One region of the Providencia rettgeri genome, then DNA from elsewhere that is predicted to be linked to it. Evidence: predicted binding sites of a transcription regulator. Region 1 holds the regulator's gene; the other holds the start of a gene.
The links. Region 1 encodes sigma-54, which starts transcription at its own class of promoters, with help from an activator protein. Its sites were predicted from a motif close to GTTGGCACANNTTTCGCTNT; they were not measured.
Positions count from the first base shown of each region.

Region 2: glnA (glutamate--ammonia ligase) is a predicted target of sigma-54. The motif match lies at 1,906-1,925, and genes of this name have one in related genera.

Region 1 is NZ_CP163512.1:2,793,208-2,808,322, reverse strand. Features, by position in the region: gene AB6N04_RS12785 (barstar family protein) at 1-254, shown strand, start outside; gene AB6N04_RS12780 (RBBP9/YdeN family alpha/beta hydrolase) at 333-923, shown strand; gene AB6N04_RS12775 (hypothetical protein) at 965-2,551, opposite strand; gene AB6N04_RS12770 (low molecular weight protein tyrosine phosphatase family protein) at 2,650-2,970, opposite strand; gene AB6N04_RS12765 (hypothetical protein) at 2,945-3,199, opposite strand; gene yjgA (ribosome biogenesis factor YjgA) at 3,354-3,899, opposite strand; gene pmbA (metalloprotease PmbA) at 4,079-5,419, shown strand; gene AB6N04_RS12750 (helix-turn-helix domain-containing protein) at 5,892-6,356, shown strand; gene rnk (nucleoside diphosphate kinase regulator) at 6,645-7,055, opposite strand; gene npr (PTS phosphocarrier protein NPr) at 7,251-7,541, opposite strand; gene rapZ (RNase adapter RapZ) at 7,549-8,400, opposite strand; gene ptsN (PTS IIA-like nitrogen regulatory protein PtsN) at 8,519-8,986, opposite strand; gene hpf (ribosome hibernation promoting factor) at 9,080-9,367, opposite strand; gene rpoN (RNA polymerase factor sigma-54) at 9,390-10,832, opposite strand; gene lptB (LPS export ABC transporter ATP-binding protein) at 10,876-11,601, opposite strand; gene lptA (lipopolysaccharide ABC transporter substrate-binding protein LptA) at 11,607-12,170, opposite strand; gene lptC (LPS export ABC transporter periplasmic protein LptC) at 12,154-12,747, opposite strand; gene kdsC (3-deoxy-manno-octulosonate-8-phosphatase KdsC) at 12,764-13,324, opposite strand; gene kdsD (arabinose-5-phosphate isomerase KdsD) at 13,339-14,307, opposite strand; gene mlaF (phospholipid ABC transporter ATP-binding protein MlaF) at 14,788-15,115, shown strand, end outside.
Region 2 is NZ_CP163512.1:3,881,290-3,896,404, reverse strand. Features, by position in the region: gene typA (ribosome-dependent GTPase TypA) at 1-469, opposite strand, end outside; gene AB6N04_RS17910 (PadR family transcriptional regulator) at 902-1,693, shown strand; gene glnA (glutamate--ammonia ligase) at 2,057-3,466, shown strand; gene glnL (nitrogen regulation protein NR(II)) at 3,623-4,672, shown strand; gene glnG (nitrogen regulation protein NR(I)) at 4,682-6,154, shown strand; gene AB6N04_RS17890 (fimbrial protein) at 7,543-8,067, shown strand; gene AB6N04_RS17885 (molecular chaperone) at 8,125-8,793, shown strand; gene AB6N04_RS17880 (fimbria/pilus outer membrane usher protein) at 8,818-11,340, shown strand; gene AB6N04_RS17875 (fimbrial protein) at 11,355-12,332, shown strand; gene AB6N04_RS17870 (fimbrial protein) at 12,343-12,861, shown strand; gene AB6N04_RS17865 (fimbrial protein) at 12,878-13,375, shown strand; gene AB6N04_RS17860 (helix-turn-helix domain-containing protein) at 13,425-13,694, shown strand; gene AB6N04_RS17855 (fimbrial protein) at 13,697-14,677, shown strand; gene AB6N04_RS17850 (helix-turn-helix domain-containing protein) at 14,945-15,115, shown strand, end outside.

The DNA.
Region 1 (15,115 bases):
TACATACATTGGATGATTTTTATCATCAGTTTGCGGCGCAATTTTCGCTTCCAGATTGGTTCGGTCATAACCTTGATGCCTTGTGGGATATGGTTTCCGCAGGCATTGAACTTCCTGTCACGATTATTTTTGCTCATATGAATGCAGAACAACGCATCGAATTTGCCGATGTCATTGATGTGATGAACGATGCTCAAGACATGTGGGAAGAAGAGTTTATTTTTGCGTTAGATATAACAAAAAGCTCTAACTAATTTACCATCAAAGATAAACAGCCCCTAGCACTCATGGTAAAGTCTAAGCATAACAACTGAGTTGATAGGAATTCTAAAATGAGCAACTCCATTTCGGCGTCACTGCCACTGCAAAATAAAAAATTTGTTATTATTCATGGCTATACAGCATCTCCTGCAAAAAATTGGTTCCCTTGGTTACAAAGTCAACTTGAAGCCCTCGGCGCACAAGTGAATGTGCCAGAAATGCCAGACGCTTTATCCCCGGATCCAGAAAAATGGCAGCAGCGCTTGCAAAACCTTCCGTTTGACATTGATGAAGCGACCATTCTGATTGGTCATAGCCTTGGTTGTGTCACTGCACTGCGCTTTTTGCAAAATAAAGCGCAAGTCGTTAACGGGTATATTTTAGTTTCTGGCTTTGATGAAGAACAACAGACATTGCCTGAACTGCGTAGTCATACCCTGACCCCGATCAACTATACCTCATTGATTAAGATTGCTGACAAGCGTATTTCAATCATATCGAGTAATGATGAGATTGTCTCACCACAATCATCAAAAGCGTTGGCGGAAGCACTAAAAACTCAGGTTATGGTTGAGGAAAATGCAGGCCATTTTCTTGACAGAGAAGGCTATACCACATTTCCCACGTTATTGGATGTTATTAAACACCAATTTAGCGAATAAAAAGCAGGGCGGAGCGGTCAGTGTCTGCCCTACTTATCTCATTAGTTGTTATCAACGGGTAAGCCTTTTAATAATGAATCAAATCGTTGTTTAATCTCTTTATTTGGCTCAACATCGTAGCAATTAATTAGAAATGCTTCTAAATGAGTAGGCCATGTGGCACGTTCCCAACTGAATAGTGCGTTTAATGCCATATTACGGTTACGTACAACGGGGCTTTGTAATGCACATTGAATAAGCGAGAAGCCAGTACCTGGAAAGCGATGCAGTTCTTGCAGAATCAAATCCAGTTGACCGTGTGGTTGATAGTTAGGGCCAATGCCTAAGTCATCACGAGGGCCCGTGGCAATTTCAGCTAAAGTAAATTGTTCTTCCGCTAGTGCGACCACCTGTTTAACGTTTTCAACATCATCGGTTTGCATTAACTCATACCACAGATTGCTTTCTGGGTGAGCACATTGTTTTTCATAGAGGTATGAAAAAACGTCTTGCTTACGCGACGTTGCGACATAAGTTGCTTGGCGAAAAATTGAATTATCATCGCTGTTTAGGCCATCGCTGATTAAGCTATCCCAAGTTGGGTTATCTAAAATCTGTTGTGCTAATGAAATAATGTCAGCACTCTCCTCATACCCATCATTATTTTCTTGGAAAAATTCAAGGATCCCTTGAACAGCAAAATAATACTCTAATGAATAACCCTGTTTTTCTATTTGTCGTAAATAAGTTAAACAACAGCGGGGCGCATCTTCATAGTCATGGATATCGCGGGCAGGACCACCATTGATCAGCGCTTGAAGGATATGCGTCGCTGCTGTTAGCAATTTTATATTACTCAATGAGTCAAGTTCATCTGCAAGATGACAATAAGTTGCACATTGCCAAGCAGTATATTCAATCATAACTTGATTCATATAACCGTCAGAGAGTATCCATTGCTGCGTTTCTTTACTTAGTTGTTCGGGTAGACGTTCGATAAGTTGCACTCGCCCCCAGCCTTCAACACGTTTGGCCATTTTTAGCCACATTGCTTCATATTCCTCAGGAGATTCAATCATGGCATGTATAGGAAAGATGGCATAAAGCGTAAATTCATCGTGTGCAGCAAGGCAATACAGCGTATTTAGCCGTTCGTGGCTAGGGAAAAAAACACTAAAGGCAATAGCCAGTTTTACGATATTTTTATCCGGGCTATTGTGTAATAGCCAGTCAGTAAATTCTGCTAATTTAGTAGCAGGCAAATCTTGTCTTTTGACGATAAGCTCAATGAGTTCATCAATATAACAAATCGGCGTATTTTGAAGTGCATATTGATAAAATTGAGTGACTGAGGGTTTATCGCCTTTTTCAACCGCGGTTTTTAATAGCGAATAGAGTTGATGGACATCGGTTTCGCTGTTACCAACGCCGTGATGCCCTAATACACCATCTTCCGCTCCATTTGCCCAGCGAATTTGGTTATCATCAGCATTTGGGGCGTCAGGAAGTTCTGACAGAGACTCGGGTAATGGCGAAAGTTGCTCTTGCCATGGAAGCAGATGTTGATAAACCGAGGTCTTGTTGATATCCCATACACATGGATACGCAGATTGTTTCTGACCAAAAAGTGAGGATAACCATTTCTTCATTTTTAGCTACTATCCTATTGGTTTAATTTACTATTTTAATTGATTTGATATTGGTAGCGCGCTGCAATATTTGGCAATCATAGTAAAAACTCACCCGATTAACACAGATAGCTGGGTACGGTATCTTGTAAGATTTTAATTAAATCGGGATCCATATATTGAAAATTATCGGGAATATCGAGAACGTGCAGAGGTTTGTGCTCAAGTAGCCGAGAGTAATCAGCCTTAAGACGGTTTTTGTGTTTTTGTTCCATCACAAAAATAACATCAGCCCAACGGATTAACTCGGCATTGATGGGGCGTTTGGCATGACGGCTTGTTCCCGCTGAACGGGTGACCCAGCTTTCATGATTGCGCCAGATCTGTTCAGCGGTTGGGCTACGCCATTGATTTTTACTGCAAATGAATAAAATATTCACCTGTTTCTTGTATCTCATCCAAGCTGTTACGCACCAGTTTGGCACTGCTCACTTGCGGGTAGGCCATGCCGAGTTGGGCTGCGCGGATCATCTTTTTACTGCGTCCATACATCTGTTTCCAGTTTTTTTCTGGTGTATAGTGGTCGACAAAACGAGCATTCAGCTGATCACGTGATTTATTGGTACGAGCTTGGGCTCTACGCCATGCTCTATTTCGAGTATTATTCATATCTTCCTCATGATTTATCGTGGTCAGCAGCCGCGATAATACGGGTCAGAGTATGACTAACAGAGGAATAGTACGCCCCTTTAAGCAGGCTATCAATGGCGGGGATACTTTTTAGGATTTTCCCCTAGCCGAAAAATAGGCGTAGGGGAAAAGATTAGGCAATTTCAGATTGGTCTTTCAAATATTGGAATATTTGACGATAGGCTTTTGGTGGTTTATTACTTTCACGCTCTTTTTTCGCATTGCGCACAAGGGCGCGTAGCTGTTGCCTGTCTGTGGTTGGGAACAAGGCAACCACTTCTTCAATCACGTCATCACCCCCTTCAAGTAAGCGGGTGCGTAAATCTTCTAATTTATGCAGGATCACGACTTGTTGGTTATGACGATTTTTTAGTTTATCAAGGGCTTCGGTAATCGGTTCCACTTCACGTGAACGCAATAATTTACCGATAAGCTGTAACTGCCGACGGCGACCTTCACGCTTGATTTTCTGAGCAAGCTCAATAGCCTCCAGTAATTGAGTGTCTAATGGAATACGTTCTAGCTCGCTTTTACTTAAATCAACGAGTTCAGCCCCCAGTTTTTTGAGGATCTCAGCATCGCGTTTAATTTCGCTTTTGCTGACCCAAATGATCTCCTCATCGTCTTCATCTTGCGGCGCTGGGATGTCATCCAGCCAGTCATCAGGCTGTTTGGCCATATCGATTTTCCTTTTTACTTAACACAGTAGTGAAATTACGCGTAATTAATATGATTTACTGCGTTGTGAGTGTTACCATTTGATTATTATCTATTGTAACTGGGAAAAGCCCTTGATGACTACCTAGCATTTGCATGTTAGGGCAGAAAAACATTTCCCCACATTATTGGATTGAATGCATGAGTGTAATCGAACAAGTCACAGAACAACGTCAAAAACTCGAAGATGCCGTTGCGCACGCACTAGAATTTGCAAAATCACGTTGTGATGCCGCTGAAGTTGCGGTGAATAAAAGTACAGGGATCAGCGTTAGCACTCGCCAAGGCGAAGTTGAAAATGTGGAGTTTAATAGTGACGGCGCACTTGGGATCACGGTGTACCATCAACAGCGTAAAGGGAGTGCATCATCAACGGATTTGAGCCCTGAAGCCATTGAGCGCACGGTTCAAGCCGCTATCGATATTGCCAATTACACCTCTGAAGATCCGTGTGCCGGGCCTGCGGATAAATCGCTATTGGCTTTTGAGGCGCCTGATCTTAATTTATTCCAAGGGACGGAGCTCTCCCCTGAAGAAGCGATCCGCTTTGCGTCTACAGCTGAAATGTCAGCGCTAAACGCAGATCCACGCATCGTGAATACCGAAGGCGGTAGTTTTAATGGTCATTATGGCGTGCGTGTGTTTGGTAATTCCCACGGCATGCTGCAAAGCTACTGTTCAAGCCGCTATTCTATGTCGAGTTGCGTCATTGCAGAACATAATGGCGATATGGAACGTGATTATGCTTACACCATTGGTCGCAGTGTGGCTGCGTTGCAATCCCCAGAGTGGGTTGGTCAAGAATGTGCACGTCGCACGTTAGCGCGTTTATCGCCAAGAAAACTACCAACCATGAAAGCGCCAGTGATTTTTGCCTCAGAAGTGGCGACAGGGTTATTTGGTCACCTTGTTGGGGCGATCAGCGGCAGCAGTATTTACCGTAAATCATCATTCTTATTAGACAGTCTCGGTAAACAAATTTTGCCTAGCTGGTTAACGATTAATGAGCAGCCCCACTTAATCGGAGGCTTAGCGTCTTCACCATTTGATAGCGAAGGTGTACGCACTTGTGAGCGAAATATCGTCGAAAATGGCGTTTTGCAAACATGGTTAATGACCAGCTATTCCGCAAGAAAACTGGGCTTACAAAGCACTGGGCACGCAGGGGGCATTCATAACTGGCGTATTGCAGGGCAAGGTCTTTCTTTCGATGCATTACTCAAACAAATGGGAACTGGTCTAGTGGTTACTGAATTAATGGGCCAAGGCGTGAGTGGTATTACTGGCGACTATTCGCGTGGTGCTTCCGGTTTTTGGGTTGAAAATGGCGAAATCCAATACCCAGTGAGCGAAATAACCATCGCTGGTAACTTAAAAGATATGTGGGCAAATATGGTGACAATTGCAGATGATATCGAAACTCGCAGTAACATTCAGTGTGGCTCAGTGTTGATCCCTGAAATGAGTATTGCGGGAGAGTAGCCCTTTTATTCTTCGTCATTGTGTGAAATAAAGCGCCTAATACATTGGTTATTGGGTGTTTTTTCTTATTCTATAAAATAGGTTTTATCATTGTCACTGCGGTGTCGTCATTATGACGTCATGCTGTCGTGGTCATCATTGTGCTAGGTTGATAGTGTAGCCATACCCTAGGGGCTGTTTATCTTTGCTGCTGATTTTTACCGCTAATAAAGGTTAAGAAACACCCCCAAAATAGCTAAATATATCCGTCGTGCTAACTGAAGACGATTTTAATCAACTATTGTCCTTAAACGCTGCCCTACGGGTTTGATTAAAGCACGCTTCACTCATTTAATGCTGCGTTGAGAGGCTCCTGCCCGGTTCATTCGGCGGCGAACCTCTCGCCTTACCTAAATGGCTTTAATCCGAATAAAAATTGACCATCAAAGATAAACAGCCCCTACGACTTATTTAATTTTTAAGGTAGGTTATTATGGAAAATAAGATTAAGCAGTTGAGGCTAGAAAGAGCTTGGTCTCAGGAGCAACTTGCTCAGCTATCATCGCTCAGTACAAGGACCATCCAACGCATTGAGAACAATGAGATACCCAGTTTAGAAACACTGAGTGCATTAGCATCGGTGTTTAATGTGAGTGTGTCTGAGCTGACATCTACGCCTTTACCTGAAAGCGTTGAGCTGGATAATCGGATAAAAGAGGTTAAAAAGCGGGTAAAGGATGAAACAAAGCTACTGAAAAATATAATAATAGCGATTATTGTATGCGCAATACTTTATACTGCTAATTATTTTTATACACCGGAACGCCATTGGCCTATTTGGGTTAGCGCTATTTGGGGAGGAGTGTTAACCATAAAGGTAATCAAACTGTTTTTATTGGATAAACTTTTTCACCAATGGGAACACAATAGGTTGATTAATATGACGAAAAAACGTTAACTTATATCATTATAAGCAATTAAAATAGAAAAAGGCACTCATTGAGTGCCTCAGACTGCTGACAAACATAACATGTTTGGCGGCAGGTTGGATAGGTTTTGAAAATAAACAAGGAAAATCAATTTATTGATTTTCGCCTGATAACACAAAGTGGGAAAAACCACGCTTTTATCCCGCTTTGTCAACAACCTCAGGCACTCATTGAGTGCCTGAATATGCCAGAGGACTTGACTGAGTTTCTTAAGAAAACTTTTTTCGCTAAGCCATCCTTAATTCAGCAAGTCGATATTAACGGTGAAATTCGCCAGCCGCTTCTGGCTGATAGATGATTTCAAGGACGCGAACTCGTGTTTGCACACCGTTTGGCAATTCCCAGCTAATTTCATCGCCGATATGCAGACCTAATAGTGCAGCACCGATAGGCGCCATAACAGATAACTGTTCTGCACTATCTTTTAGCGAAGCAGGATAAACGAGTGTACGTGTACGCTCTTCGTTGCTGATCAAATCTAAAAAGCGAACTGTACTGTTCATGGTGACCACGTCAGCAGGAATTTCTTGTGGACTAAGAATGTCTGCACGGTCAAGTTCATCATTGAGCGCTTCAGCAACAGGGGTACCTGCGTAAGCCGGCTGTTCCATCAGTGCATCTAAGCGTTCAGCATCTAAATCATTGATAATAATTGTTGGCTTTGTCATACCACACTCCAATAGAGACGTACAAAGCAAACACCCCCCCCCCAGAAGGTAGGGGGTGTCGCTATAAATAAATTTTGATTAAAATATTAGGCGCTATGCGCTTTAAAGGGAAGAGATCAGGATCACGATCTCCAAGCCTACCTTTGTAAAAATACGCATATTGATATTTTTGTTGTTAGGCTGAAACAAGCTTATTTAATCTTCGCTAAGCTCATCTAGCTCGTCAAATCCACTGTCGAATAGGTTAACAATGGCGGCTAATGCCTGATTTTCATCAGTGCCACTAACCTCAATATCAATTTTACTGCCTTGTTCCGAGTCTAACATCAACATTGCAATAACGCTATCGGCCTCTGCCTCAATTTGGCTATTATTCCGCAAAATAACCTTAGAGTTAAATTGTTGAACTAAATCATAAAGTAACATTGCCGGTCTTGCATGCATACCGAGGCGATTCTTGAGCGTTATGGTTGCTTTGACGGTCATTTACTGGCTACTTGCGTTTTTCTAGCGTTCTATGGCGTGATTGCACGTTTTTGCCACGGGAACGAAAGTAATCCGCAAGTTGTTCGGCAACATAGACGGAACGGTGTTTCCCCCCCGTACAGCCAATCGCCACTGTCAAATAACTGCGGTTGTTGGTTTCTAACATCGGTAGCCATAACTCTAAATAGCTACGCGTTTGGTAGATAAAGTTATGAACCTCAGTGTGCCTATCCAAGAATGCTGCAACAGGGCGATCAAGCCCCGTCATCGGGCGTAATTTTGGATCCCAGTGTGGGTTAGGTAAAAAACGCACATCAAAAACATAGTCAGCATCAATAGGGATACCATGCTTAAAACCGAAAGATTCAAATACCATGGTGAGTTCGCGTTCACGTTTACCCATTAAACGTGTTCTAAGCATTTCCGCTAATTCATGGACAGACATTTCTGACGTATCAATGACCAAGTCTGCCCGTGAGCGCAGCGGCTCAAGAAGCTCATTTTCTTCGTCAATCGCGCTTTCAAGAGAAAGATTCTTGCTTGAAAGTGGGTGTAACCTGCGAGTATCACTGTAACGACGGATCAAGGTGTTGCGATCTGCATCCAGAAACAACAACTGCGGAGAGAAGCTAGCGGGTAATTTATCAATCGCTTCTTCAAACACTTCTGGATTATCGGGCATATTACGCACGTCGATGCTCACCGCTGCTGAAATATTACGATCAGCCAATGAATTGGCTAACTCTGGCAGTAACACAACTGGCAGGTTATCCACGCAATAGAAACCCATATCTTCCAGCGCACGTAAGGCAACGGATTTCCCCGAACCGGAACGGCCGCTGACAATCATCAGCACCATGAGCTTACTCCCTTTCGTTTCCTAATGATGTATTTCTTAATAAGCTGTATTTTGTTATTTCTAATGATAGAAACTATAACAATATCATCAGTCTGTAGCAAAACACATAAATTATCACTTACTCAGTAATAATACTATATAGCTCATCATCACTTTGTGCGCAGCGCAGACGCTTACAGAATGTTTTATCGGCTAGCTTTTTGGCGATAAGCGATAGCGTGTGTAAGTGCGTTTTACATTGGTCAGATGGCACAAGTAATGCGAAAAGCAGGTCAACTGGTTGATTATCAATGGCATCAAACGCGATTGGCTCTTCTAAATGCAAAAATACACCGACAGCGCGGGAACTTTCGCCTTCATTCAGTTTGCCATGAGGGATTGCAATCCCACCACCAATACCCGTGGTGCCCACTTTTTCTCTGGTTAATAACGCTTCAAATACTGTATTTTCAGGTAATTCCAATTCAACGGCAGCCAGCTCACTAATAATTTCTAGGGCTCTTTTTTTACTGGTGCACACAATATTATTACGTGTACAGGCTAATGATAAAACGTCGTTTAATTGGATTTCTATATCACTATTCATTTTATTGTTCACTTAGGACTACAAAACCAGATGATGTATGCCACCATCTGGTTTGAAACATTTATTGGCTAACGAATAAGCCACATCAATGTATTAGTGTTGTCTCAGTTTTTCTTTATGCTTGGTTAATTGGCGCGACAGTTTGTCTACCAGTATGTCGATAGCAGCATACATGTCGTTTTCTTCCGCTGATGCATGGAGATCCGCTCCATTAACTTGCACGGTTGCTTCAGCAATTTGCTGAACTTTTTCAACTTTCAGGACGACTTGAATACTGTTAATACGATCAAACAGTTGCTCTAATTTACTGAGCTTTTTCTCAACAGTTTCACGTAGTGCTGGAGTAACTTCAATATTGTGTCCAGTAATCTGAAATTCCATACAACCTTCCTTATTTTATCAATTAAACCAGTTTTTTGCGCTGGTTTGAGGGCGGAATAGATAACGATTCACGATACTTAGCAACAGTACGACGAGCCACTTGAATGCCTTGTTCTGCCAGCATACTCGTCAATTTACTGTCACTCAATGGTTTTGCGGGGTTTTCCGCAGCAACCAGTTTTTTCACCAAGGCCCGAATTGCGGTAGAGGAGGCTTCACCACCTGTGTCCGTGCTTACATGGCTGGAGAAAAAATACTTCAACTCAAAAATGCCTCTAGGGCTATGGAGAAACTTTTGAGTTGTCACTCGTGAGATGGTGGATTCATGCATGTCCACTTGATAGGCGATATCCGCCAATATCATCGGTTTCATGTGTTCCTCTCCCAGCTCAAAGAACTCTTGTTGCTGTTCAACAATACAGGTCGCCACTTTTAATAGCGTTTCATGGCGGCTTTCTAAGCTTTTAATCAACCACTTTGCATCTTGCAGATGGCTGCGAATGTATTGCGTATCATCATCGCTAGCTGAACTATTTGCCATTGAAGCATAATGATTGTTAATACTTAGTTTAGGAATGCTATCTGTATTTAGCTCAACTTGCCAGTGCCCCGCTATCTTTTTCACCAAAACATCGGGAATAACATATTCCGATTCGCTTGTGTTGATAGACTGACCCGGTTTAGGATTTAAAGTTAAAATCAAATCGATAGCTGTTTTCAGTGCATCTTCTTTTAAACGCGTCAATTTGCTGAGTTGCCTAAAATCACGATTAGCAAGTAAATCAATATGGTCGCTAATGATTAACTTTGCTTCCTTTAGTCCGTCAGTTTCTTTTGGGTAGAGTGAAAGCTGAATTAATAAACACTCTTTTAAATCCTGCGCAGCAACACCAAGCGGATCAAAGTGTTGAATGCGTTTTAGTACTGCAATAACTTCTTCTAAACTAATGTCAGGATTATCAATTCCTTCATGTATATCAGAGATTGATGTGGTGAGATAGCCGGAATCATCTATGGAATCAATAATTGCGGTAGCAATCGCACGGTCAGTATCCGTAAATGGCGTTAAATCGGATTGCCATGTCAGGTAATCTTGCAGTGTTTGCGTCGTTTCACCTTGATAAACAGGCAGTTCATCGAAGCTATAATCGTTGCTGGTGCCTGACGGTGTCCCTGCTGTATAGATTTCGTCCCAATCAGCATCTAAGGGGAGCTCTTCAGGCATTTCATTGTTTTCTAAGGCATCTTTAGTGTCAAATTCACTGCTGTCAGTAGATTCAAGAGAGTCAATCGAGTCAGTTTCAGAACTTAACTCTTCTTGTTCAAGAAGCGGGTTAGTTTCCAATGCAAGTTGGATTTCTTGTTGAAGCTCAAGTGTAGAAAGCTGCAACAGACGGATTGCCTGCTGCAATTGAGGGGTCATTGCAAGTTGTTGACTGACTCTGAGCTGCAAACTTTGCTTCATGAACGTGTTTTATCTCCCTAACAACCAAACAGGACACGACGGCTTATAACCGGAAACCTTCACCTAAATATACACGTTTTACTTGTTCATTTTCCAAGATCATCGCTGGTGTGCCGTGGGCAATCAAGTGGCCTTGGCTCACTATATAGGCTCTTTCGCACACATCTAACGTTTCACGGACATTATGGTCAGTAATCAAAACACCTAGCCCATAATCACGTAAATGTTGGATAATTTTTTTAATATCCAATACGGAAATGGGGTCAACACCTGCGAAAGGCTCATCTAACAAAATAAATTTAGGATTAGCGGCGAGCGCTCTTGCAATCTCAACGCGGCGACGTTCACCACCGGAAAGGGATTGCCCCATACTGTCGCGAAGATGCGTAATGCTAAACTCTTCCATTAGCTCTTCAGCACGTTCTTTGCGTTGCTGTGATGTTAAGTCTTCGCGGATTTCTAACACTGCCATCAGGTTATCATAAACGCTAAGGCGACGGAAAATAGAGGCCTCTTGGGGAAGATAACCAATACCACGGCGTGCACGTTCATGCAGTGGCAGTAAGCTAATATCTTCACCATCAATTAAAATTTTGCCCGCATCCCGCTGAACAATACCCACAACCATATAAAAGGTGGTGGTTTTCCCGGCACCATTCGGTCCTAGTAGGCCAACAATTTCGCCTGATTTAACCTCAAGGCTGACATCTTCAACGACCTTGCGTTTTTTATAGGATTTAGCCAGATTCTCTGCGGTTAGTGTCGCCATAACGATTATTTACTCTTACCCGTAGTTGCTGATGAATTGGTTGCTGCAGGGCCTTTTTCTTGCAATTGCGCCGGCAAAATCACGGTGGTCACTCGCTTGCCTTTATCACTAAAGGCTTCCATTTGTTGTGTTGGAACCACATAAGTGATTTTATCGCCTTTAATATTACTGTCGAGCTGCTCTAAATACGCACCGCCCGTTAAAGTAACCAGTTGTTTATCAACTTCATAGCGTGCTTTATTGGCATGACCTTTGATTGGCTTGCCGTCATCTTGTAATTGATAAAATGTCACTGGGTTGCCAAATGCCTCGATCACGATTTTATCGGAGTCGCTGCTTGGGCGTGTTACAACCACTTTGTTAGCACGAATGTCAATTGAGCCTTGTTTAATGATGACATCATCAGTAAATGTGGTGACGTTCTTTTCTAAATCAAGTGATTGCTTAACCGAGTTAATCGTCATGGGTTGTTGGGTGTCACTTTTTAATGCCATCGCAGGGAGGCTAAGAGCCAAAATTGCACTGGCAACCGCTCCTTGAATAAAACGCTTCTTAGTTACTTGATTCATTTTGATGCTCTTCTGGTTGTAACACATAATGAGTTTTTACATCTTCGATTAATTCTGCGGTTCTTGTACGAAGGTTTCCCTTCATTTTCAATCCAGTAGAATTAAGTCCATGTCCAATAATGGTCACTTTATCGTCTGATGAAACGTCTTGTGTTGTCAAATTGACAACTGCACTTTCAGTTGTAATTCGTTGGATCTGTGATTCTTTTGTTAAGCTATCGACTTCCACATCACTGTACAGATAAAGTACTCTGTCGTTTGTGAGTCTTGCTTTGAAGGCTTTGACTGTCCATGTTGGCACACCTGCCTCGTTATAAGTGGTTAATACGGGGTTCGAAAACCACGTAATTTTCCCTTCGGTATAATTATCAATTTTATCTGAAACAAGTTTATACGCTAGATTTCCTGTTGGGTTATAGACGTAAGTCACTGAATCATCAGTTTGATAATTAGGTTGCCCATCATTGATTACTTTCTCCTGTGCGTTGGTATCGTCATTACCCGCTAAATTCCAGCCGATAAGTCCTAATACAATCAAGGATAAAATAATGATTAACCACTTTTTCGCATTGCTCATGAATTCAATCTATTCGTTATATCGATAAGCCTTTCGCTTCTTCCAATTTACCTTGAGAAAGAAGGATCAGGTCACAAAGTTCACGTACTGCACCTTTACCACCACCGATGCGCGTTACATAGTTGGCTTTCGGTAACAGCAGAGGATGGGCATCCGCAACCGCGACAGATAACCCAACTCGCGCCATAACTGGCCAGTCAATAAGGTCGTCACCAATATAAGCGACTTCGTTTTCTGCTAGCTGTAGTGTATCTAACAGTTCACGATACGCCAAAAGCTTATCGCTTTGGCCTTGGTAAAGATATGTAATGCCTAAGGTTTGTGCTCTATCTTCAAGGAGTTTGGCTTTTCTGCCTGTAATAATGGCGACTTCAATACCGGAAGTTAATAGGCAGCGAATGCCATACCCATCACGTACATTAAAGGCTTTGAGCTCTTCGCCATTATTCCCCATATACACCAAACCATCAGACATCACGCCATCAACATCACAAATCAATAACTTAATTTTGGCCGCTTTTTCAATAACAGATGTCACAACTGGCCCATAGCAGGTATCCAAGCTTTGAGGATCCATGGTCGTTCCTTATATTATACAACACCTGCTTGCAGCAGGTCGTGCATGTGTAAAACACCCACTAATTTATTGCCTTGTGCGACTAATAATGAAGTCACGTGTTTTGATTGCATTAAATTGAGGGCCTCAACGGCGAGCATACTTGGCGAAACGCGAATGCCACCTGGGGTCATAAGATCCGCAATTTTGGCATTATTTAGGTCAATACCCATATCAAAGATACGGCGCAAGTCACCATCCGTAAAAATACCCTCAATATTCATGTCATCGTCACAAATCACCGTCATCCCTAATTTTTTACGCGTAATTTCGACTAAGGCTTCCCGCAAAGACGCGCTTTTAGGAATATGGGGAATATCGTCACCCGTATTCATTAAATCACGAACTAAAAGGAGAAGTTTGCGCCCAAGTGCGCCGCCTGGGTGAGAAAGGGCGAAATCGTCCGCTGTAAACCCACGAGCAGTCAATAATGCGATAGCTAAGGCATCTCCCATCACTAAGGTTGCAGTAGTACTTGAGGTTGGTGCGAGCCCTAATGGACAGGCTTCCTTTGGCACTTTAATGCATAAGTGTACATCTGCATATTTTCCCATATTACTGTCAGGGTTGTTAGTCATACAGATTAAGGGAACCTTAATTCGTTTCAATACAGGTAGTAGTGCTAAAATTTCCCCTGATTCCCCAGAGTTTGAAATGGCGAGTACCACATCTTTATGGGTGATCATTCCCAAATCCCCATGGCTGGCTTCGCCAGGGTGAACAAAAAAGGAGGGGGTACCTGTACTCGCTAATGTTGCAGCAATTTTACGGCCGATGTGCCCAGATTTTCCCATTCCCATCACGACAACTTTGCCTTCACAGCCAAAAATCAATTGGCAAGCACGGTCAAAGTCAGCATTAATATATTGTTCTAGGTTTTTTAAGCCTTCGTGTTCGATATGGAGAACTTCTTTACCTACTTTCTGAAAATCGAAGTTTGACATTTCTCGTTCCATGCGTAGCTTTTAAGTGAATCGGATAAGTAAAAATAAATTGTATAACGAATACTTAGTATCAGTAAGTATTTTGTCTGTTAAGCTATCTTTAATGATAGTTTTGCGCCTAATTGTTATTTTACTGTGAACTAAAGTACAATTGGAAAGTCAAAATCGGCTCTTTTTAGCATCTAGAACCAAAAATAGGCGGATAAATTCGCGTATCCTCACCTTAAATAAAAATATATTCTAAGAGCTATCTGCTGTTATTACAGACAATTTTTACTGACTATAAATTAATTTAATGGCTTTTTATCCGAATTGTTTATAGATATACACAGTTGTAACATTAAAAGTCACATTTTCGGCGCTATAATACTATAAATTCTATTTCATTGTGATATTTGACGATTTTTCAGTTTACCTTTCGGTAATATCTGAACGGGTAAAAATGATACACCGACATGATGTATAACGAGTTATTTAACAATGCAAGCACAGACAGACAACTTAATCGAAGTACGGAACATGTCCTTTACTCGAGGCAATCGGAAAATATTTGAAAATATTAACCTGACAGTACCTCGCGGTAAAATTACAGCAATTATGGGGCCATCTGGAATTGGTAAAACGACATTGCTGCGCTTGATTGGGGGGCAATTACGTCCAAATGAAGGTGAAATTTGGTTTGATGGCGATAATATTCCGTCATTATCACGGTCAAAGTTATATCAATCACGTAAAAAAATGAGCATGCTGTTCCAATCTGGGGCGCTGTTCACTGACATGGATGTGTTTAATAACGTGGCGTTTCCAC
Region 2 (15,115 bases), 1.1 Mb from region 1:
CATCCGTTGCGCCTAAGTTCACGAATAAGTCGAATACTTGGTCTACAACCCAATCAGGGCGTGCACCTGGACGGTCAACTTTGTTGATAACAACAATTGGACGTAAACCATGGTCGAACGCCTTTTGCGTAACGAAACGCGTTTGTGGCATTGGACCATCCATTGCATCAACAACCAGTAGAACGCAGTCAACCATAGACATTACGCGTTCAACCTCACCACCGAAATCGGCGTGACCTGGGGTGTCTACGATATTGATGTGATAACCATTCCATTGGATAGCGGTATTTTTAGCAAGAATGGTAATACCACGCTCTTTCTCCAAGTCGTTGGAGTCCATAACACGCTCATCGACAGTTTCACGTTCGCCGAACGTACCTGACTGTTGCAATAATTTACCAACCAGTGTTGTCTTGCCATGGTCAACGTGAGCGATGATGGCGATGTTTCTTAAGTTTTGAATTGACAAGGATTTTTACCGTTTAATTGACAGGAAAGGAATATGTTTTTTGCGGTATTTTAATTACCCAAACATACTTTCTACGTTAATTTGCTGTTATTTTACACGTTTTTCCGCACAAGTGGAATAAATGTGAAACCCATCACTGTATAAAAAGTTTTTAACGAAAAAACATTCAGTTGCGTAACAGTGCCAGATTCCCCCACAAAATAATGAGCATCATCTCTGCGAAACCACGAAGTAGCAGGATAATACGCTAAAAACACGATATTAGCAGCCCCAAAAAAGAATAAAAAATGGACTTTGTTTTGTAGCCGCCATTTTTAATGTCTTTTTGCGTCATTTAGATATATCTAAATTGACTAATTAGATATATCTAAATATAGTGAAACAATAAAATAAATTCGATATATCTAAAGTTATAAACTAAGGAGTCACTATATGCTAATTAAATCTTGTCGTCATGTATATTATGCGCATCATGACGAAAATCAACGCGGCCACCGCGATGGCTGTTGCCATGGCGAAGAGCGTGATGGGTATAATGAACGCCGCCATGGTCATGGTGAATGTTGCCACGATGATCATTATCATAGCGAGAGTCGTCATGGGCACGGACGCGGTGAGCGTTGCCACGGCAGAGGTCGTCATGGTCATAGACACGATGAGTGTTGCCACGGTGAACACCGTCATGAGCACGGAGACGAACGCCAAAGAGGTCGAGGAAGAGGCAAAGGTCTACGCCGCTTATTCGACCATGGCGATCTTCACATTATGGTTCTTTCATTAGTGGCGAAAAAACCGAGCTACGGCTACGAAATTATCAAAGACATTCAAGAAGCCTCAAACGGCCTCTATATCCCAAGCCCGGGTGTTATTTACCCAACACTAACACTATTAGAGGAACAAGGCTTTTTAGAGTCTCAAATTATTGAACGCAATCGCAAAAGCTTTACGATTACGCCAGAAGGTGCAGCCCATTTAGCACAGAATAAAGAGACTGAGGCCGTAATTGCACGCAAATTTGCAAAAGCACGTGATATGCAACAAGGCGGTAATTTAGCAGAGGATATTGAAATGGCAGTCAGCCGTTTTAAAGCTCTATTGCGCCATAAAATGGTTCTAAAGCAACTCAATGAAGAACAAACTCGTCAAATCGCTTCTATCATCAATGATGCTGTGAAACAAATTGAAGAAGTAAATACATTACTAACCAATAGTGATGATGAATAACCTCTCCTTGCTCGTTAAATAATGTCAACTCAGTCAGCTTTGGGCTTATAATAAAACACAAAGCTGACTCTTCACTCCATTAAACCGCCATTATGCACCAAATTAGTGCAATCCAAACCTTGGGGGCACCAAAATAGTGCAATTCGCGCTCAATTTTAATTCAATCAACTGACATATCTTCGTAACAATCAGTATTTACTCTCTTTTTAAAAGTTGGCACGCTTTTCGCTTATTGTATTTATAGTGAGCGAGCAATGTGCATTAATTATGGTTAATCGCCGCTGCCACGCCAGACAAACCAACAGACGCCTACAACCTACAATTAGGTGTTTTGTTGATTAGACCCGACCAGGAGAGCCGAGAATGTCCGCTGAACATGTTTTATCGTTAATTAAAGAGCACAATGTAAGATTTATTGATCTGCGTTTTACCGACACAAAAGGTAAAGAGCAACATATCACTATCCCTGCTCACCAAGTTGACGAAGACTTCTTTGAAGAAGGTCAGATGTTCGATGGTTCATCTATTGGTGGCTGGAAAGGCATCAACGAATCTGACATGGTATTGATGCCAGATGCATCAACCGCAATGTTAGATCCCTTCTTTGCTGATGTAACCTTAATTATCCGTTGCGATATTTTAGAGCCGGGTACGATGCAAGGTTATGACAGAGACCCTCGTTCAATTTCCAAACGTGCAGAAGATTTCCTGCGCTCAAGCGGTATCGCTGACATCGTATTATTTGGCCCAGAACCTGAATTCTTCGTTTTTGACGATATTCGTTTTGGCAATAATATGCACGGCAGTTACTACCATATCGATGATATCGAAGGCGCATGGAACAGTGGCACTAAATACGAAGGGGGTAACAAAGGTCATCGTCCAGCAGTTAAAGGGGGTTACTTCCCAGTGCCGCCTGTTGACTCGTCACAAGACCTGCGTTCTGCAATGTGTACCACAATGGAAGAGATGGGCTTAGTGGTTGAAGCTCACCACCATGAGGTCGCAACCGCAGGCCAAAACGAAGTGGCTACCCGCTTTAATACCATGACCAAAAAAGCGGATGAAACTCAGATTTATAAATATGTTGTTCATAATGTGGCTCATGCATACGGCAAAACAGCCACCTTTATGCCGAAACCATTAGTGGGTGATAACGGTTCAGGTATGCACTGCCATATGTCTTTATCAAAAGATGGTGTAAACCTGTTTGCAGGTGATAAATACGGCGGTTTATCTGAAATGGCGCTGTACTACATTGGCGGTATTATTAAACATGCACGTGCACTGAACGCATTTACTAACCCAACAACCAATTCATATAAACGTTTAGTTCCGGGTTTTGAAGCGCCAGTGATGTTGGCTTACTCTGCGCGTAACCGTTCTGCGTCTATTCGTATTCCGGTGGTTGCAAGCACCAAAGCACGTCGAATTGAAGTCCGTTTCCCAGATCCTGCGGCTAACCCATATTTAGCGTTTGCAGCCCAGTTAATGGCGGGTCTTGATGGCATCATCAATAAAATTCACCCAGGTGATGCAATGGACAAAAACTTATATGACTTACCACCAGAAGAAGCGAAAGAGATCCCAACCGTTTCAGGCTCGTTAGATGAAGCGCTGGCTGAACTGGATAAAGATCGCGAATTCTTAACTCGTGGTGGTGTGTTCACCAATGACGCTATTGATGCGTATATTGAATTAACCCGTGCCGACATCCAACGTGTTCGTATGGCACCACACCCTCTCGAATTTGAAATGTACTACAGTGTGTAACACGCCGTTCCACTGATAGTCTTTGTTGCCGTGAAGCACTTGCCCCATCTTTCGATGGGGCCTTTTCTCTCTACTGCACCAAAGAAACAAAAATCGATTATCGATTGTTTGGTCCATCAGGTATAATGCACCAAAATAGTGCAGGAGCAACATTACATGAAAACCGAACATTTGCCAGCACCAGAACAGATCCTCGACTCTCTCATTAATAGCGTACTTATTTTGGATTATGATTTGGTTATTCATTACGCCAATCATGCTGCACTGCAAATTCTAACCCAAAGTCAGCGCAAGCTATACGGAACCCCTTTCCCACTCTTATTTAGCTACTGTTCTCTCAATGATGAATTGCTGCTAACTAGCTTAAAAGAAGGTCACAGTTTTACTGAAAATGAAGTCACATTGGTGTTTAATAACCATTCTCACGTAATGTCGTTCAGCGCGCAGCCTTTTTCAGAACAATTTATTTTAGTTGAGTTATCTCAATTAGATAGCCAACGACGCCTTAGCCAAGAATTAGCTCAAAATGCGCAGCAACTTGCCGCCCGTGAACTGATCCGTGGGCTAGCGCACGAAATAAAAAACCCTCTTGGTGGATTGCGCGGGGCTGCACAGTTGTTATCTAAAGCGCTGCCTGATACACAGTTAAATGAATATACTCAAGTCATTATCGAACAAGCTGACCGCTTAAGGGCCTTGGTCGATAGATTACTTGGGCCGCAGTATCCCGGCCCTAAAACCCAGCAAAGCATCCACCATATTATGGAAAATGTGACACGCTTGGTTTCACTGGAAAAACCCGATAATGTCACTTTAATTCGTGACTATGACCCCAGTTTGCCCGATCTGGAATATTACCCCGATCAAATTGAACAGGTTTTATTGAATATCACCCGCAATGCTTTACAAGCCCTTGGTGAAGCTGGGGGTTATATTACGTTGCGCACACGCACAGCTTTTCACGTCATGCTACAAGGAGAGCGTTATCGGTTAGCGGCTCGTATTGATATTGAAGATAACGGCCCTGGTATTCCATTAGCCATCCAAGATACCCTTTTCTACCCAATGGTCAGTGGGCGACCTGATGGGACAGGGCTTGGTTTGTCGATCGCTCGAAGCTTAGTTGATCAACATGCAGGGAAAATCGAGTTTACCAGTTGGCCGGGGCACACTGAGTTTTCTATTTATCTACCCATCAAAAAATAGGGGATAACCATGTCACAGGGAAAAATTTGGGTCGTCGATGATGACAGTTCCATTCGCTGGGTTTTAGAGCGCGCACTGAATAATGCGGAATTTGTCTGTACTTGCTTTGACAGTGCCGATGCGGTACTTGCCGCCTTAGAAAACTCACTCCCTGACGTTTTGTTATCTGATATTCGTATGCCCGGCACAAGCGGTATTGAGCTACTGAATACGATTAAGCAATCGCACCCGCTGTTACCAATCATTATCATGACCGCCCATTCCGATCTTGATGCTGCCGTAAATGCCTATCAATCAGGTGCATTTGATTATCTACCCAAACCGTTTGATATTGATGAAACTGTCGCATTAGTTGAACGGGCACTTAATCATAGCCGTGAACAAAACCACACTGGCCGTGAAACAAAACAAAAAGCCCCGATTGTTTCCTCAACCATGATTGGTGAAGCCCCTGCAATGCAGGAGGTATACCGCATTATTGGTCGTTTATCACGCTCTTCAATTAGCGTGCTCATTAACGGGGAGTCAGGAACAGGGAAAGAACTTGTTGCCCATGCTTTGCATCAACATAGCCCGCGGGTTAATGAGCCGTTTATTGCCCTGAATATGGCCGCTATTCCGAAGGATTTAATTGAATCAGAACTGTTTGGTCATGAAAAAGGGGCGTTTACTGGCGCCACTCAAGTTCGCCAAGGGCGTTTTGAACAAGCCAATCACGGGTCGTTATTTTTAGACGAAATTGGTGATATGCCTCTTGATGTACAAACTCGATTATTACGTGTTCTTGCTGAAGGACAATTTTATCGCATTGGCGGTTACACCCCCGTTAAAGTGGATGTGCGTATTATCGCAGCCACCCATCAAGATCTTGAAAAACGAGTGAAAGAAGGTTTATTTCGTGAAGACTTATTCCACCGATTAAATGTGATCCGAGTGCAGCTCCCCCCTTTGCGAGAACGTACAGAAGATATTCCGCGTCTTGCCCACTATTTTTTGCAAAATACCGCAAAAGAGCTCGGTGTGGAAAGCAAAGTGTTGCACCCAGATAGTGAAAAAATTTTGCAACGTTATTATTGGTCAGGGAATGTTCGCCAACTGGAAAACGTTTGCCGCTGGCTCACTGTCATGGCGGCAAGCCAAGAGATTTTACCGCAAGATTTGCCTGATGATTTGCTGGAAGAACAGCCGATACAAAATAGTGATGTAAATAAACCGAAAGCCATTATACCGGCCTCTACACCTTTACCAGTGCAGCAATCCAGTTCAGATGCTCAATGGTTTGAGTTATTGGAAAAATGGGCCGATCACGCATTCGCTGCTGGCAAAGTGGACTTATTAGCCCAGGCAGTACCACTATTCGAACGCACTTTGCTTAACTGCGCACTAAAACATACGGATGGACATAAACAAGAGGCCGCTCGCTTATTAGGCTGGGGGAGAAATACATTAACCCGTAAATTAAAAGAACTGGGAATTGAGTAGTTCACTACATCATTAGGTGTATTGAATTATCATTAATATGATTCAGTAAGAGGTAGAGAAAAAACTCTACTTCTTTTAGAGATCCTAAAAACAAACTTAATCATATCTGTTAATTAAGTTTCATTTTAAAACCAATCAACACCCTCTATTTCAGATACTCCAGACTCCAGTTTTATTTTTATATTGACCATTGAAATATGATGATACATTTAATGTAATACACTAATGATGTTTTTTGATAAAAACTCATGCCCTATTGATGCCAGCATAATTATTAAATATCCCCTCGACACATTATACGTAATATATAAAACACAAATAGCGAATAAAAACCAATTTAACTATTTAATTTTTATTTTAATTATGCCCCAGTTAATAAATTAAGGTTAAAGTTAATTTTTAAAAATATCTTTAACCCCTCGCCAACTCATAATGTAAAAAACAAACTAAACTTCTTGCAATTGTAAAAAACAAAACCATTAAACCTAAATTACTCGCATATTGTTTATTATCAAAATAAACGACAAAATATATAGCAATTGAGTGAATGGATACTTTTCATTTCTCAATACCATCAAATAATTTATTATCTTTGGAGAGTCATAAATGAAAAAAATACCTATGGTAGCGGTATGGAACCGGGTTCATTTCGTAGCCATTTAGCGTTTAGTTTTATCTACCGTTAATTAAGAATGGTAAATTCAAAATCTATTTTATTTTGATGCTCAATTAAAGACATCTAAAATATAGCTTGATCAACAAACAGGTGATTGAAGCAGAGTTGTTATTGTCACCTGAACAGCACTATGTTCTCTATAAGTAGGTTAATTGAACTTTATGATTGAAACCTAAAAAATAGCGTCGAAAATAGACATCTTCTTTACCCTTACTTTTTTACGCTATTGTTGTAGCCCGATTAACAATAATGAAAATATTTTTATATTCATAATAAAATTAGACCATACTATTTAGAGCAACTTTTTCCGAGGGTACAATACCAACTATTCTTTTTAGTCATTTATTTACTTTTTAAAACAATAAATAAATTTACCTTAAGATTAAAAACCCAAAAATCACATTATGCGAGAGGAATAAAATTTATAAATCACCAGGAAATTATTATTAGCTTTTTATTGTTATTTCACTTTAGTGAGATGAAAACAAAAAATCAAATCACTCTTATTTTATGATATAAATCCATTCTCTAACACATAATGTGTTTTCTATTTTAAATTCTCTAAATTTTAAATTTAATTACTATTTAACCCTGATTCACCACTGACTTGTTTATTTTTAAAAATAATCACAAAATACTCCACAATTGAGTAACGGGATATTTATCCTTTCTCAATACCATCAAATTAAATATATCCTTTGGAGATAAATGAATGAAAAAGAATGTCATCGCAACATTAATTGCGGCTTCATCTGTTTTTGCTATTAATAGTGCTCTTGCGGCTGACGGTACTATCGATTTTACTGGCGAAATTACTGACCAAGCATGTGAATTAGCAGCGGGCTCTGATGCATTAAAAGTGAACTTAGGTAAAGTGTCTAAAACAGCATTACCAAGTGCTGGCAGCACAGCCGCTGCAACTAAATTCACGATTAAATTAATTAACTGCCCAGCAACGGTCACTGCGGCCTCTGTGAAATTCGATGCGGATTCTTATTTAGGTGATGACACTGTTATCAAACTAAAACAAGAACCCGGCGTTGCAACAGGTGTGGGGATCCAAATTACAGATGATGTGAATACCGTCGTTCCGCTGTTTACTGCTTCTAAAGAATATCCATTACAACAGAACGTGGAAAATAATTTAGACTTTAGAGCGCGTTATATTGCCAAGTCTGGCACGGTGACGACGGGTCCAGCTAACGGCACAGCGACCTTCACAATCAATTATAACTAATTCGATTTTAAGGTTTAAATGGACTTAAACCTTATTTCTGCATGACTAGGTGGTAATATGAATCGCATAATTTGTTTTTTTATTTCTTTATTTTTATTCATTCAAACTGCCAGTGCTGGCGTCATTATTGGCGGCACACGCGTTATTTATAATGAAGGTAATAAAGATGTCAGTATCAGTGTCGAAAACCCAGATAAAATTCCCTATTTAATTCAATCGTGGATTGACAACATAGATGAAAAAAAACAATCAGACTTTACGATTACACCGCCATTATTTCGATTAAATGCCGATAAAACCAATGCGCTGCGTATCTTTTTAACCGCCAATACCTTACCGAAAGATAAAGAGTCTTTATTTTGGTTAAATATTAAAACTATTCCTGCGACTGAACGTACAGAGAATTCATTGCAGATCGCTTTTAAAACTCAGATGAAATTAATTTATCGCCCAGCAGCAATTAAAGATGTGAATTTTGAAGAACAACAGAAAAAACTGACATGGTCTAAATCCGGTAATCAATTAACCGTAAAAAACCCAACACCCTATTTTATGAATTTCCAGAGCATTACATTTAATGGCAAAAAAGCCAATGATGTCTCCTACGCGCCCCCTTTTTCTAGCGCCACCTTTGACATCAATGATAATGCCGCACACGGTACCGTAAAATGGGAAGTGATTAATGATTATGGCTCTGCCGCTGAGGCCTCTGAAGCGAAAATATAGCCCAAAATATTTTAGGTTGTGAACATGAAAATAAATAAAATATGTCTTAGCCTATTGCTTTATTTAGGCTATACCGTGTCTTTATACGCTGAAAATGCTGTTAGCAATAATAATGCTGAAGGGAAAACGTATTTTGATCCTGACTTTTTAGAGCTGCCAAATAATGAGACAGTAGATTTAACCCAATTTGAAAATAACCAACAATTAGCGGGTAGCTATTATGTCGATATTTATGTGAATACTAATTTAATTGGTGGCAAAAGCTTAAAGTTTGATAAAAATAGCGAAAATAAATTAACCCCTTGCTTAACATTGGGTGACCTAAAAAGTTTTGATATTAAAGTTGCGGATTATCCTGAATTACAAAATACACAAAATGGCTGCGTAAATTTAGCGATTATTCCTGATGCGAAAAGTAACTTTGACTTTGATTCACAGCGCCTCTATTTGAGTATTCCGCAAATCGCCCTAGCCAAAAACCCTCGGGGATATGTGGATTTAGCCGATATCGACAATGGGATCACCGCCTTACTGCTTAATTACAGTTACAGCGGGTCTAAAAACACCAACCGCAAAGGTGGTGACGATACGACATCAAATTACGTTAACCTGCGACCGGGCATTAATATCGGACCATGGCGTTTGCGTAACTACACCACCTGGTCAAATAGCACTAACCAATCAAGTAAATGGGATACTATTTACACCTATGCTTCTCGAGGGATTAACAGTTTAAAAAGCCAATTAACCCTTGGGGATAGCATATCGCCGTCTCAAGTATTTGATAGTGTACCATTTCGTGGGGCGCAACTTGCTACGGATGATGATATGTATCCCGAAAGCTTACGCGGTTACGCTCCTGTGGTACGTGGAATAGCGCGCAGTAATGCGCAAATCACCATCCGCCAAAACGGTTATACCATCTACCAAACGGATGTGGCTGCGGGACCATTCGAAATCAACGACCTGTACCCTACGGGGAGCAGCGGTGACCTGCATGTAACGATAAAAGAGTCGAATGGCAGCGAACAAGTGCAGATCGTGCCGTTTGCATCACTGCCCGTGTTACAACGTGAAGGTTATTTAGCCTACAGTGCCACTGCTGGTCAGTATCGCTCTTATGATAGCCATGTAGATAAAACCAAATTTGGCCAGTTTACCTTAGTTTATGGCCTCCCCTATGGCGTAACCGCCTATGGTGGTAGTCAGTTGAGTGAAGATTACCAATCCTATTCTGTGGGAGCAGGGCAAAACTTGGGCCGTTTTGGAGCCATCTCCATTGACGTCACACAATCTCACGCTAAGTTGCGCAATGACACCAAAGAGCGCGGGCAATCTTACCGTTTTCGCTACAACAAAAACCTGAATGATATCGGCACCAATATTGCGTTGGCAGGTTACCGCTATTCTACAGAAGGTTTCTACAGTTTAGCGGAGGTCTTTGATACCTTCCGTGATACCAGCTATGTGCCTGAAGTCGAACGCCGCCGCAATCGTGGTGAAATCACCTTAAGTCAAAACCTTGGGGATACTTACGGTTCAATTTCAGCGGGTTACATCAATGAAGACTATTGGAATAGTGACCGAAGAACACAGTCTGCCACACTGGGTTATAACAACAGTTGGCAAGGGATCAGTTACGGGCTGAACTATACCTATAACAAAAATACCAGCAGCTATTCATACACAACGGGAACGAAAAGCCAGAGTGATGAAGACCACTTATTCACCTTCTCAATTAATATTCCGTTTAACTTACTTGATGACACAGCCTACATCAACTTTGTCAGTAACCACAGTAGCCGCGACTCCAGCTCAGGCAGTATGGGCGTTTCTGCCTCACAGTTGAATAATCGATTGAATTGGAGTGTACAGCAAGGTTTTACCAATCAACAGCAAGGTACAACGGGCAATATGAATGCCTCTTATAAAGGACAATACGGCGAAGTATCAGGCGGAACAGGCTACAGCAAAGATAACTATAATCTCTATTACGGCGCAAACGGTAGCTTAGTCGCACACTCAGGCGGATTAGTGTTAGGGCAACAATTGGGAGAAACTGCCGCTATCGTCGAAATCCCGAATGCAGGGGATGTACCGATTATGAACCAAGCGGGAGTTGTGACCAATAACCAAGGTTATGCGTTAGTGCCGTACGTAACAGCCTATCGTAAGAACACCGTGGATATCGATACTTCAGCGTTACCCAATAATACTGAAATGGAGTTAACTAGCCAGACCGTGGCTCCTAGCCGTGGTGCGTTGGTTAAAGCTAGCTTTGCCGCCAATGTGGGATATCGCGCCATTATGCTGTTGACCTTTGCCGATGGTAAACCAGTGCCATTTGGCGCACAGGCCATATTTAACGATAACAGCCAATTAAATAGCCTTGTCGGTAATGACGGTGAAGTGTATTTATCCGGTTTAGCGGAAAGTGGCCATTTTATTGTTCAATATAATGATAAACAGCAATGCCAAGTCAATTATAACTTAGCGGGTATTTCGGATTATATGGGCTTATATAAAACCACTGCGGTTTGCCGATAATAAGGAATTAGGTTATGAAAAAATTGATTTATCAATCGATATTAGCGGCAGGATGTGTCTATTTATATTCAGGGTATGCGAATGCGGCTTGTACGCAAAATCCTAATTTTAGAAATATACAGGTGAATGTCCCTTCCGCAACCTATAACATTCAGTATGATGATACTACTGCGAGGGATCTTGGTTCATTCGATGTACGCTATTTATCAGCTGCATCAACAAATACTTATGGTGAGAATACCAGTTGTGGTAATTCCTATTTATATGGAAGCTTTGTTAACAGTTGGACGCCTAATAATTATATCGCTCCTTCAAATATACCTGGGATTGGCATTACTGTCGCAACAGGTGGGCTCGGTGGAAATTTTAACCGTCAATTAGGACCGCAGCCTGCGGGGCGATTAGGTTGGATTGTCTATGATACCATTTGGCACATTACAATCAAAAAAACTGGGCAAGTGACTAGCTCAGGATCGATTCGTTCAGGAAGCATTGCACAGCTAACCCAAACCAATACTGGAGTATCTGGTACATGGTATTTAACAACCCTGAATATGCCAGCTAATGCTATCCGTATCAATGTATTAAGCTGCTCATTAAAAAACTCAGTTCCCACCATTAACTTAGGCGATTGGTATGATACACAGTTCCCTGCTATTGGGAGCACCAGTACAGAAGTCGATATTCCCATTACATTGAGTTGCTTAGCCGGTACCAATATTAAGGCTACCGTAACTGCAACCAGCGGAACTGTTAATGCCACACAAGGGCAATTAGCCTTATCAGGGGCAGATAGAGCGACAGGCGTTGCCATACAACTGGTTGATCAAAATAACAATCCGATCCCTTTGGGAAGCAAGCGAACTATAAAAAATAATGCCGCCGCAGGTGATTATATATTTGGCTGGAAAGCGCGCTATATTAAAACCGCCGATAAAATAACCCCAGGCTCTGCCGATGGAACTGCGACAATTAATATTCGCTATGAATAGGAATAACCGTATGAAAAAAATATTACCTGTAATTTTATCGATTAATTTGCTCGCGATACCTTTTTTATCATTTGCTGCAACTAATATTACTGTGAATTTTACCGGTAATATTAGAGCGGCAACCTGTAATATTTCAGGCGGCAATAATATTGATATTGATTTAAAACAATTACCAGCTGATACCTTTAATAACCCTCAAACCGGTTCTGATTGGAAAAGCTTTGATATTAATTTAAATAACTGTTCGTCGTTTGTAAACCAAATCAAACTGACTTTTACGGGTGCAGCAGAAGCAGGTGATACTACCAGTAGTTTATATAAAAATTTAGGTACAGCCAAAAATGTCGCCGTGCAATTACAAAGCAATAACGGAGCAACACCGCTAGGTAATTCAAAAGCATTGCAAGTGCCACTAAATGGACAATCGAATATCGCTATTCCATTGCGTACCCGAGCCTTTAGTACAGTGGGTAATGTGGTGCCAGGATCTATTTCTGCCAATATTACCGCGACAATTACCTATTTATAAGCGAAGGAATGAAATAATGAAAAAATTCACACTTTCATTATTGTTGATCTCTGGCTCAATATTTGCCGCCGACCAACAAATTAATATTAATGTCCATGGCTATGTCACGGCTATGCCTTGTGAATTAGAAACCACAAACTATGTGATTGATCTAAAAAAAATCAATATTTGGAATATTAAAGATACCCAAAAATCCACATGGGTCGATTTTTCCGTAAAATTAAAAAATTGCCCTGTGGCGACTAAAGAGGCGGTGATGACTCTATCTGGCACCCCCGATACCACCGCACCTGACTATTTTATAAATAACGGAACAGCAAAAAATGTCGCACTAAACTTAGCGAATGGCTCCAGTAAAACCACGGTTAAAAATGGCACTAAAATTACGCTCCCCGTTAATAGTCAAACTCGTAGCGTCGAATTTCCATTTTCTGCTCGCGTAGCTGGCTATGGTAGTGGTATGGAACCGGGTTCTTTTCGTAGCCATTTAGAGTTTAATGTTATTTATAACTAACAACGTTAATTAATAACATGCTGTTCTATTTTTAATTAGGAGTGGTTAAATGCCTGAGTATTATCCTGTATCTAGAATTATTGGAAATAAAATCACTTATTATCGAAAAATGAAAGGAATGTCTTTAAATGAACTGGCAAGAGTAATCGGTGTTAGCGAACAGCAGCAATCAAGATATGAACGGGGTATAAACCGTATTAATCTTGATAGATTAAGCCAATATGCTAATTTTTTTGAAATAGATCTCATTCGTTTCTTTAGTTTTTCAAATGAAGAAATAGCTAAAATAACTAAAACCTACTCAACAATTTATAGATAAAGATGAAAAAAGAAATATTTAATCACAAAACACTATCACTATTAATATTATTAAACGCAAGTTTCGTTAATGCTGCTTGTATTCAAAACCCTAACTTGCGAAATATCGTTGTTAACGTGCCCAATCATGTTTTTAATATCCAATACGACGATCTCGGCACCAGAGAGTTAGCAACAACCAGAGTGAATTTCAAAAACGCTCCGGTCAATACTTTCTCTGGTAATAACGGTCAATGTGGCCGTTCTTATTTGCATGGCGATTATATTAATGGTTGGGTTCCAAATTCGAATAAAATTGCAGCTACAAACATACCGGGTATCGGCGTTAGGATCAAAGCAACTCAAATCGGTGACTTGAATGTAAGATATGGACCCGCTATTGCGGGACGTCTTTCATGGGAACTGCCAAACCCATACTGGACCATTACCTTTATTAAAACAGGACAAGTGACGGCGTCAAATAGCCTTAAAGCGGGGATTGTTAGCAGGTTAACTCAACAAAACCCTGCACCACATAACTCAACATGGAATATATCTTCGTTAAATATTCCAAGTAATGCTGTTCGAGTGAATGTGTTAAAATGTACAACACAATCAACAAATTATACTGTTAACTTAGGTAGTTGGTATGATACACAATTTCCAAGTATTGGTAGTTTTAGCAACAGCTACAATATTCCAATCACGCTAAATTGTGCGGCTGGAACCAACATTAAAACCACCGTCACCAGTAGCGCAGGCTATGTTGATACGGCAACTGGAAAAATAAAATTGTCTGGAACAGGATCTGCTACAGGGATAGCAATCCAACTTCTTGATAGAAATAATACACCAATTAAATTAAACACTAAAAATAGCTTACAAAATAATGTGCCTGGTGGTAATTATAGTTTTAATTGGAAAGCTCGTTATATTAAAACAGCGAGTAAAATAACACCAGGGACAGCAAATAGCACAGCAACTATAAATATCAGATATGAATAATCGGAATTATACTCATCATAATTAAGCCAATCAACAAATCAATTTATTTTAATCGAATAGTGAGCACTTTGTTTCAAATCGGAATTAATTAACTTAGGCTTAAACATAAATTCAAAATTTTCAAATTTAATCGCATAAAACTATTTTAATACTAATTACTCTCTGTTAGAGTGGAAATGTAATATAAAAAACTAATTTTATTTAAAATTCTTTTTTATATCAAAAATTTGCTCTTATGTAATCTTAACGATATAAAAGGAGTTTATTATGCAAAAATATTATCCTGCATCAAAATTAGTCGGTCGTAAAATAACTTACTATCGAAAAATGAAAGGCATCACATTATCTAAAATTGCTAATGATTTTGGGTTTAGTGAACAACAACAATCACGATACGAACGAGGTATAAACCGGATTAATTTAGATCGCTTAGCACAA